3 regions of the Rhizobium sp. R339 genome follow, and region 1 is predicted to be linked to each of the others. Evidence: riboswitches for the same ligand, from Rfam matches in the RefSeq annotation. Region 1 holds a riboswitch; each other region holds the start of a gene.
The links. Region 1 has a riboswitch for cobalamin ahead of ATY76_RS04115 (ABC transporter substrate-binding protein). Riboswitches for the same ligand answer to the same signal wherever they lie in the genome.

Region 2: linked by a shared signal. The riboswitch ahead of nrdH (glutaredoxin-like protein NrdH) and the one ahead of ATY76_RS04115 (ABC transporter substrate-binding protein) in region 1 are both predicted to bind cobalamin.
Region 3: linked by a shared signal. The riboswitch ahead of bluB (5,6-dimethylbenzimidazole synthase) and the one ahead of ATY76_RS04115 (ABC transporter substrate-binding protein) in region 1 are both predicted to bind cobalamin.

Annotation. Positions count from the first base shown of each region.
Region 1 covers NZ_LOKV01000001.1:838,319-841,593, reverse strand. The annotation lists gene ATY76_RS04120 (iron ABC transporter permease) at 1-868, opposite strand, end outside; gene ATY76_RS04115 (ABC transporter substrate-binding protein) at 865-1,881, opposite strand; cobalamin riboswitch at 2,055-2,310, opposite strand; gene ATY76_RS04110 (hypothetical protein) at 2,511-3,275, shown strand, end outside.
Region 2 covers NZ_LOKV01000016.1:21,808-25,082, forward strand. The annotation lists gene ATY76_RS18945 (heavy metal translocating P-type ATPase) at 1-1,467, shown strand, start outside; cobalamin riboswitch at 1,674-1,900, shown strand; gene nrdH (glutaredoxin-like protein NrdH) at 2,161-2,382, shown strand; gene nrdE (class 1b ribonucleoside-diphosphate reductase subunit alpha) at 2,396-3,275, shown strand, end outside.
Region 3 covers NZ_LOKV01000013.1:69,462-72,736, forward strand. The annotation lists gene ATY76_RS18250 (methyl-accepting chemotaxis protein) at 1-913, opposite strand, end outside; cobalamin riboswitch at 1,191-1,378, shown strand; gene bluB (5,6-dimethylbenzimidazole synthase) at 1,420-2,109, shown strand; gene ATY76_RS18260 (DUF2865 domain-containing protein) at 2,120-3,205, opposite strand.

The DNA.
Region 1 (3,275 bases):
GCCCCGGCCCGACGAGGAAGCGGGCGGCATGCGGAATGACGAGACCGACGAAGCCGATCGAGCCCACCATGCTGACGACGCTCGCCGTCATCGCCGCCGTCAGGGCAAAGAGCAGGATCTGGACGCGGCGGACAGCAATGCCGAGCGAGGCGGCCGCATCCGTGCCGAAGGCGAAGGCATCGAGCGCCCGGACATGCGCCATGCAGACGAGGAAACCGGCAAGCGCGATCGGCACCGAGAGATAGACATCCGGCCAGCGCACGCCGCTGAGCGAGCCCAGCAGCCAGAACAGCACGCCGCGCGCCTGCTCGGCATTGGCCGAGGTCGTGACGATATAGGAGGTGAGCGCATTGAAGAGCTGCGAGCCGGCGACACCGCAGAGGATGATGCGCTCGCCGGTGCCGCCCGACCCGGTGGCGAGAAAGCCGACCAGCAGGAAGGCGACGACCGCGCCGAGAAAGGCGCCGCTCGAAAGCCCGAGAACGCCATAGCCGAAACCGAGGATCATCACCGAGACCGCCCCCGTCGAAGCCCCGGCGGAAATACCGAGCACATAGGGTTCGGCCAGCGGATTGCGCAGCAGCGCCTGCAGGATGGCGCCCGACAGCGACAGCGAGGCGCCGGCGCTCGCCGCAACCAGCGCCCGACTGAGACGATAATCCCAGACGATGCCCTGGTGAATGCGGCTGAGCTCGAACGCGGTGCCGAACAGCCGGTTCGACACCGCCTCCGCCGTGGTCGTGAGCGGTATCGCGATCTCGCCGATCGAGACGGCAAGGCTGATCATCAGCCCGAGAAGAAGGACGGCGGCAATGGTGAGCGCGGCAAGCGCCCACCATCCCGGCTGCCTGGCCGAGGCTGCCGTCACTGGGTCAGGCCGAAGGACTTGATGCCCTTCGCCAATGTCTCGATGCCGTCGATCGTGCGGATCGTCGGGTTCATCGATTGCGCGTCCATCATCACGAAGCGCCGGTTCTTGACCGCATCCAACTCCCTGGTGACGGGATCCTTCTTGAGGAAATCGATCTTCACCGCGGGATCGTCGGCGGCATAACGGCGCCGGTCCATGGTGGCGAGCACGATGACGGCGGGGTTCGCCTCGGAGATGGTTTCCCAGCCGACCAGCGGCCATTCCTCTTCGGTGGTCACGACATTCCTCGCGCCGATCGCCTTCAGAATGTAGGCCGGCGCACCGTTCTTGCCGGCGATGAAGGCGTCGCCATTGACCTCCTTGCTGGAGAACCAGAAGACGACGGGCAGGTTCTTGCCCGCCGCACCCGATATCGAAGCCACCGCATCGGCCTCGCGCTTCTTCAATTCAGTGATCAGCGCATCGCCGCGCTCCTTCACGTCGAAGATCTCGGAAAGCTCGGCGATTTCCCGATAGATCAGCTCCATCGTGAACAGCTCCTTGCGCACCCCGTCGCCGCCATCGGCATTGACCTTGGCGACGCAATCGGCCGGCGAAAGATAGGTGTTGATGCCGAGGTCCTCGAACTGCTCGCGCTTGCCGACCGAGCCCTGCGCGCCGACATGCCATTCGAACTCGGCCGCCACCAGATCCGGCTCCCGGCCGACGACGGATTCGAAGCTCGGATCGTTGTCTGCAAGCCGCTTGATCCCCTTGTTGGCCTCGGCATATTGCGGCAGGACAGGGCCGACCCAGACCGCCGTGCCGGCGATCTTTTCGGCAAGGCCGAGCGAGAAGAGAATTTCGGTCATGCCCTGGCCGATCGAAACGATCTTCGACGGCGCTTTGCGGAAGGTCACCTCCTTGCCGCAATTGGCGATGGTGAGCGGATATTGGGTGGCGGCAAGGCCCGGTGCCGCAAGGCCAATCAGCCCGAAGGCGAATGTCATGGTGGCGAGAAACTGGCGCATGAAAACCTCGATTGATAGGGAAAAGCAAAGGCTCTGCCGCGCGGCCAAAGGGGCACGCGGACGCGCAAAACCTAGCCGCAGGCGGCCCAATCGAGACGGATGCATGCCGCAATTCGGCGAAGGGTCAGAAGGTCAATCATGTCTGCTCCTTGTCCGGGCATCCCCGCCCGGTTGATTGGATCGTGATTGACGGCAGGTCTCCTGGCTCACGAATATCCGCCGCTCATCCGCCTTCCCGCGATAGCTCGCAGTGGCCGGGCCTCCAGGCCCCAGGAAATGCCGGCGCGCCGGCTCTCCCGATATGAACGACAATCCGCTTACAGTTGCGGGGGCAGCCACGGTCTCGGTCCCTCTTGGGGTCGTCCTCACCGTGTTCCCTATTAATCCCCTCGGAGTCATCCTCAGGAAACCGTCACCCCCAGTTACGTCGCCACCCCGGCCGGCGTCAATGATTATTGCGCGGATCGGTTGGTGGGCCGCCAATCCCGGCGCCTTCGACGCCGCCGCGGCAATTACCCCTGGATATGGTCCAATGACTGGTTGAAGTGGAAAGCGATGTATACTGCGTGAATACCTGGTATCCCATGATCGTCCCGACACCTCACTCTATTCTCGGACAGCGGTAAATCATGCAGCGTTTCACAGACCTCTCCGAAATCGAATGGATCAAAAATGGCATTGCGAAGGCAACGCCGGAGACGCTCGGCACGGTATCGCGCCTCATCCCGCCGATCTTCCCCGCCTACGTGAAAGTGTTTCATCCGATTTACGAAGATCTGACGGTCGAGGACGCACAACTCTCCTGGCAAGACCACGCAAAGCTTGCTGACGAATTCGCTTCAGCAAAGCCGGGAGATACCTTGGCGACGATCCTGAACAGTTGCACGATGGTTTATGGCGGACCAGGGCCAGATGCTCAGCTCGTCCCACTTCGCTGGCGCGCGCTTTGCGACGCCCTTGGCATGCCCTATGCACCGACCCTATCGGTATGGTCGTTCACCCGGCGCTTCGCTGGCGGCAGCTGGCCAAAACGATTGATCGGGCCGGACGAGGGAAATCTTGCGCCACCTGAGCGCGACGCACTCATCTCTATTCTCCGTCGTCATACGCCCTCAGCTCATTGCTTTTTTCATCTCTGGTTGCTGGCAACCGAGATTATGGAGGATCTGGTATTTCGAGCGACACTCGCCGAGGCAGCTGCTTTCCCGGATGAAGTTCCCGACGCCCGCCTGACGCCAACGCATTGGTTCCCTGAAGATCGCAGCTGGCTTGTTTGCAGCGACTACGATCTGACCTTCACGCTCGTCGGAGGATCCGAATTGTTGGCACAGGACCTGTTGGACAGCCAGGCGCTCGAATGTGTACGAGTTTATCCTAATACGAGAATTGATTCC
Region 2 (3,275 bases), on a different contig from region 1:
CCGGCGGAAAGCCTTGCCGTCGGCGCGATCATCATGGTTCGGCCCGGCGACCGCATTTCGGCTGATGGCATCATCGTATCGGGCGAGAGCGCGATCGACGAGGCGCCGGTGACGGGCGAGAGCACGCCGGTGCGCAAGGGCGTCGATGCTGTGGTCTTTGCCGGAACGGTGAATGGCGATGCGGTGCTTAGGGTTCGCGTCACCGCGGCCGCGGCTGACAACACCATCGCCCGCGTCGTCAAGCTGGTGGAAGAGGCGCAGGAATCGAAGGCGCCGACGGAGCGCTTCATCGACCGGTTCTCGCGCTATTATACGCCCGGCGTGGTGGTGGTTGCAGCACTGGTTGCGGTGGTTCCGCCGCTGTTCCTTTCCGGCGCGTGGGATGAATGGATTTACAAGGGCCTTGCCATCCTGCTGATCGGCTGCCCCTGCGCGCTCGTCATCTCGACGCCGGCGGCGATCGCCGCCTCGCTTTCCGCAGGTGCGCGGCGCGGGCTGCTGATGAAGGGCGGCGCGGTGCTGGAAAGCCTCGGGAAGGTGACGATGGTCGCCTTCGACAAGACGGGCACGCTGACGGAAGGCAAGCCGCGGGTGACCGACATCGTTTCCTTCGGCTTGAGCGAAGCGCAGCTCCTGTCGCGCGCGGCGGTGCTGGAGCAGGGCTCCAGCCATCCCTTGGCGCTCGCCATCCTCAACCGCGCCAAGGTCGACGGTGTTCCCGTGCCGCCGGCCTTCGAGCTGGAGGCGCTGCCGGGCAAGGGCGTCACCGGCAAAGTCGGCGGCGAGACTCTGGATCTGCTATCGCCGTCCACCGCCCGCGAGCGCGGGGCGCTCGATGGAGACCAGGATGCGCGCATCACCGCGTTGAACGACGAGGGCAAGAGCGTGTCAGTGCTGCTCGTCAATGGCGCGGCAGCCGGCCTGATCGCCATGCGCGACGAGCCGCGCGAGGATGCGGAAGCCGGGCTTTCGGCGCTGAAATCGGCCGGTGTCAAGGCGATGATGCTGACGGGTGACAACAAGCGGACGGCGGCAGCCGTTGCCGGCATGCTCGGCATCGACTGGCGCGGCGAGATGATGCCCGAGGACAAGCAGAAGGTCGTCGGCGAATTGAAACGCCAGGGCTTCGTCGTTGCCAAGGTCGGCGACGGCATCAACGACGCGCCGGCGCTGGCGGCCGCCGATATCGGCATCGCCATGGGTGGTGGCACCGATGTGGCGCTGGAGACGGCCGATGCCGCCGTGCTGCATGGGCGCGTCGGCGACGTGGCGCGGATGATCGCGCTTTCGCAGCGAACGATGCGCAATATCCTGGAGAATATTACCATCGCGCTCGGACTGAAGGCCGTGTTCCTGGTCACGACCATTGCCGGCATCACCGGGCTCTGGCCGGCGATTCTGGCCGATACCGGCGCCACTGTGCTGGTGACGATCAATGCGCTTCGGCTGCTTCGAATAAGGGGATAGGCGTTTGCCTATTCGGCTCGATTCGAGGCGATCCGGAATCGAAGATCGCAGAGCCGGCTATAGGTCGGCCCTTTTCGTTCCGACCTTCTCCACAGCCCATTTTGTTTAAGCTTTTGTTATCCATGTTTTTCACAGGAACGCAGCGATTTCAAACCTCTCGTAACGCGATGCGCTAACCACCCATTGACGCTGTTTTGGATTCGCGTACTATATCTAGTGTTCAAGGTTCCTTCGATTCGTGAGGATCGCGGCTAAGACGGGAATACGGTGCGTTCCGCCATGAGGGTAGAACAAAGCCGGAGCTGCCCCCGCAACTGTAAGCGGCGAGCAACTGTCCGATTTCAGGTCACTGAGGCGTGATGCCTTGGGAAGGCTGGGGGCAGGGTGCTTCGACCCGCAAGCCAGGAGACCTGCCTTGAACGAGATGTCCACGGGCGGGGTGTCTGGAAGGTCGCGTGCATGAAGCGGAATGATCCGTGCCTGCTGCGCTGCCCCGAATGTCCGCATGAGCACTTCGGGGTTGAAGTCATGTCGAGAATATCAAGGCCGCCGCCCGCGCAGATCCCGAGAGGGACCATATCGGGCGTTTAAGACGCCAACTTTGCCAGACCATTATCAAACGTTGCCCCGGACGCCGTAAGGCGCCCGATCCCAGTTCTGCGTCCTGAATTCATTGAGATCACGAGGAAGATGATGAGCGTTACCGTTTACAGCAAACCCGCCTGCGTTCAGTGCACCGCCACCTACCGCGCCCTCGACCGCCTGGGCGTCGATTACGACATCGTCGATATCTCCGAGGATGCCGAAGCGCTCGATCGTGTCCGCGGCATGGGCTACATGCAGGTTCCCGTCGTCGTTGCCGGCGAGCAGCATTGGGCGGGGTTCCGTCCGGACATGATCAGCGCGCTCTCCTGACCGGGGAAAGGCGATGGGCCTGATCGTCTACTATTCCAGCCGATCCGAAAACACCCATCGATTTGTCGCCAGGCTCGGGCTGCGCGCGGCGCGCATTCCCGCAAGCGGCGCAGACGCCTTCCATATCCGCGAACCCTTCGTGCTTGTCGTGCCGACCTATAGCGGCGACGGCGGCAAGGGGGCCGTTCCCAAACAGGTGATCCGTTTCTTGAACGATGCGGAGAACCGAGGACACATCCGCGGCGTGATTGCCGCGGGCAACAGCAATTTCGGCGAGACATACGGGCTTGCCGGCGACGTGATTTCGCGGAAATGCCAGGTGCCTTACCTCTACAGGTTCGAGCTCATCGGCACGGAGGAGGACGTCGTCAACGTCAGATACGGATTGGAACGGTTTTGGACACGGGAACAAACGCGGGATGCGGGCGCAAAACCGCATAACACTTTCGCTCATCCCGCCGGCGAACGCCCTGTGAAAGCGGCGGAAACGCTCGACTATCACGCGCTGAACGCGATGCTGAACCTTTATGACGACGAGGGCAGGATCCAGCTCGACAAGGACCGCATGGCGGCGAAGCAATATTTCCTGCAGCATGTGAACCAGAACACGGTGTTCTTTCACAATCTGCGGGAAAAGCTCGATTACCTCGTGACCGAGGGCTATTACGAGCAGGAGGTGCTCGACCAGTATTCCTTCAATTTCGTCCGCGACCTGTTCGACCAGGCCTATGCCAGGAAATTCCGGTTCCCGACCTTTCTCGGCGCCTTCAAATATTACACCAGTTATACGCTGAAGACCTTTGACGGGAAGCGCTATCTCGAGCGCTACGAGGACCGCATCTGCATGGTGACGCTGACCCTGGCACGCGGCGACGAGGCGCTTGCCCGCGACA
Region 3 (3,275 bases), on a different contig from region 1:
GCTTGATCGAAAAGTCGCCTGCGGCAAGCCTTTCCAATGCGTTGGCGAGCGTGCTCATGACCATTCGTTGGGTATTGCTCGCTTCTTCCGTCAAGGATGCGTTGCGCGCCCTTTCGGCATCGAGCGAGGCGCTCTGCTCGGCAACCGCCCGTTCTCTTTCGACCTTGGCAATCGCCTCCTCACGGAAAACTTCCAATGCCCGCGCCAGGAAGCCGATTTCATCGCCATTTTCCCTGTAGGTGACGGGAGAGGCGAGGTCGCCTTTCTGCAGAGCGCTGATTCTTGCGCTGAGGATCCGAAGCGGGCGACCGACGAGGCTGCGCATGGCGAGAAGGAACGCCGCGACGGCGAGCGCGGTGATCACCGATTGGGTGATCAGCGAAACGAGGACCTTCTGCTGGACTTCGGAGGCGATCTTCTCGACGGACCAGTTGGTAACGACATAGCCGGTGCTCTTGCCGGATTTGTCCAGCGGCAGCGGCGCGATGATCGTCACCACGCCGGACGACACGCCGGTGTCGTCGATCACCGTTTTATCAGGCTTGGCGCCGAGGCTTTTCTTCAAGTCGTCGACGGCAGGCAAGCCGGTGCTTCCGTCGCGCATCCAGCTATCGACGGCGGCAAGATCCGCGTTGAACGCCGCGAACTGAACGAGGTCGAGCGAAGGGTCGTCACGGTAGAGCGAATAAGCGTCGCGAACGGCGTTCGCCTTGCCCCATTTGACGCCGCCTGCGGCGAGAGACGCGAACTGTTCAGCATCCTTGGCCCAGTTCGCCTTGGCGCCATCGACCAATGCCCGCGTTTCGTACATCCAGCTATAGGTGGCGAGGGCGGAGATGCCGCAGAGATTGACGGCGACGATGATGGCGGCCAGCTTTGCCGTCAGTGGCATCGTTTTCAGAAATTGGAACATGCCGCGGGGCCTCGAAATGCGGCGCAGTCGGATGTGATTCCCGACCGGCGTATCAATACGGCATCCACGCTGGCGGCCGCAGCATGAGCACTCATGCCCATGTCCTCCTTGCAGCCCAAAACGCGCAATCGCAGTGTGTATTTTTTTTGTAAAGAAAAGATAAAGTGAAATAGCGGTCCATGCCTGCGGCTGTATCACGGTCGGCACGCTCGAAAATTCGACGAGGCTTGTCGATTGACGTCTCTTCGGGCCCGGCTTGCCGCAGCGTCGGTTTCCTGAAATAGATGCGCCGTCAGGTGCCTGCCGTCGAGGCGGGAGAATCGGGAATCCGGTGCAAGCCCGGAACGTGCCCAACGCTGTAAGGCCGACGCCTGCCGCTTCATCATGCCACTGGCTCTTGCCGGGAAGGCTGCGGCAGACGGATGACGCCAAGTCAGAAGACCGGCCTGACGAGATAGACCCAACCCGCGCGGACGGCGGGCGGTTGCGTTGTTGGGGATTTGACGATGCGACCCTTTGACGAGGATGCCCTGTCAGTGGCATCCGGTTTTTCGATGGCCGAACGTGAGGCCGTCTATCATGCGATCATGACGCGGCGTGACGTGCGCAGCCAGTTCCTGCCCGATCCCTTGCCGGAGGATGTCGTGGAGCGGCTGTTGACGGCCGCCCATCACGCGCCCTCCGTCGGTTTCATGCAGCCGTGGAACTTCATTCTGGTCAAGAATGCCGAGGTGAGGGCGCAGGTGCGCGATGCCTTCATGACGGCCAACGAGGAGGCGGCGCTGATGTTCGAGGGCGAGCGGCGCCAGGCATACCGCTCGCTGAAGCTCGAAGGCATCGTCGAGGCGCCGCTCGGCATCTGCGTGACCTGCGATCCGACGCGCAGCGGCAGCGTGGTGCTTGGCCGCACCCACAATCCGAGGATGGATTCCTATTCGACCGTTTGTGCCATCCAGAACCTCTGGCTTGCGGCGCGGGCGGAAGGGATCGGCATCGGCTGGGTCAGCATCTTTCGCGAAGACGATCTGAAAGCCATTCTCGGGATACCGAGTCATATCGAAGTGGTCGCCTGGCTCTGCGCCGGTTTCGTTGACCGGCTTTACGACGAGCCGGAACTCGCGGTCAAAGGCTGGCGGCAAAGGCTGCCGCTCGAAGAGCTTGTCTTCCATGATGGCTGGGGGCGGAGCGAGGGCTGACCCGCCGCGATCACTGCTGCTGCGGCTGCGGGCCGGGCGTTGCCGGATTGGCGAGATCGATCGTGCCTTGGTCGCCGGCGAGGAATTGCGGGCCGACCTGGCGAACCTTGTTCTGCGTGGGATCGTAGGGACGTTCCGGAACGGATGGCTGCGGCACGGGTGCTGTCGCGGTCTTCTCCGGCGGATTGGTGCGGATAGTCGTGATCGAGCCCTGCTGCGGCGGTTCGTTCACGGCCTGCTTGCCGCGCATCTCATTGTAATAGGCGGTGAGATTGCAGGCGCAAGCGTTTTTCTCGCCGGGCGCCCGGTTCTTGTAGGCGAAGGCGTTCTTCATGGCGCTGTAGGGCGTGCCTGTCGCCACCGAGATCATGTTCGAGGCTTCCGTGCTCCTGACGTCGCGATAGAAGAGCTGGGTCTCGATGCCGGGGCACATCTTGGCGCAGGTCTGGGCATCGCGGCCGAAATCGACCGAAGTGGCGTTCGAACTGATCGGAAAGAAACCGCCGTCGCAGCTGCGCACGCAGATGGTGCTGACCGGTGAGAGCATCTCGGCCTGCGGCAGGCCGTAATGCGGATCATACCCGCCGCCGCCGAGCGGAATGAAGGTGTCGCCGCGCATCGCCTGTTCCTCGATGCTCGGGGCGGGATCGTTGGCGCTGCGTTCGGACGGCGCGTAGAAATTCTCGCTGTTGCAGCCGTTGCGTTCCAGAGCGGCCATCAGTTCGCGGCGCGCGGCGTCACCGCCCTGACTGCGCAACTCGTCGCGGCGGTCCTGGAGATAGCGGATATTGTCGATCATCCGGGCTTCGGCCTGCGAGAGCTCGGCGCAATAATCGGCATTCTCACCGCCGATCACGACCATGCTGCGCGAGGTGCAATCATAGCTGCGCAAATCGTTGCGGACCTTGCGGAGCTCGAGGTTCTGCTCGGCAATCGCGCCGGCATATTGGCGTGCTTCCGGCCCGTTATTGTTGCCGATCGATCGCGGCAGGTCGGCGAGGCGGCCGCGCAGGTCGTTGCAGATGGCGCTTGACTGCGCGGCGGCAGGCGATGCCAACGCAAGAAAAAGTACGAGAGACAGGTTTCGGCGTTTCACGGCGTCGTCCCGGAATGAGCAAACGGTCGATGGGTCGATGCGACGTCACTTCGCCGCGCGTGTTCTCTTA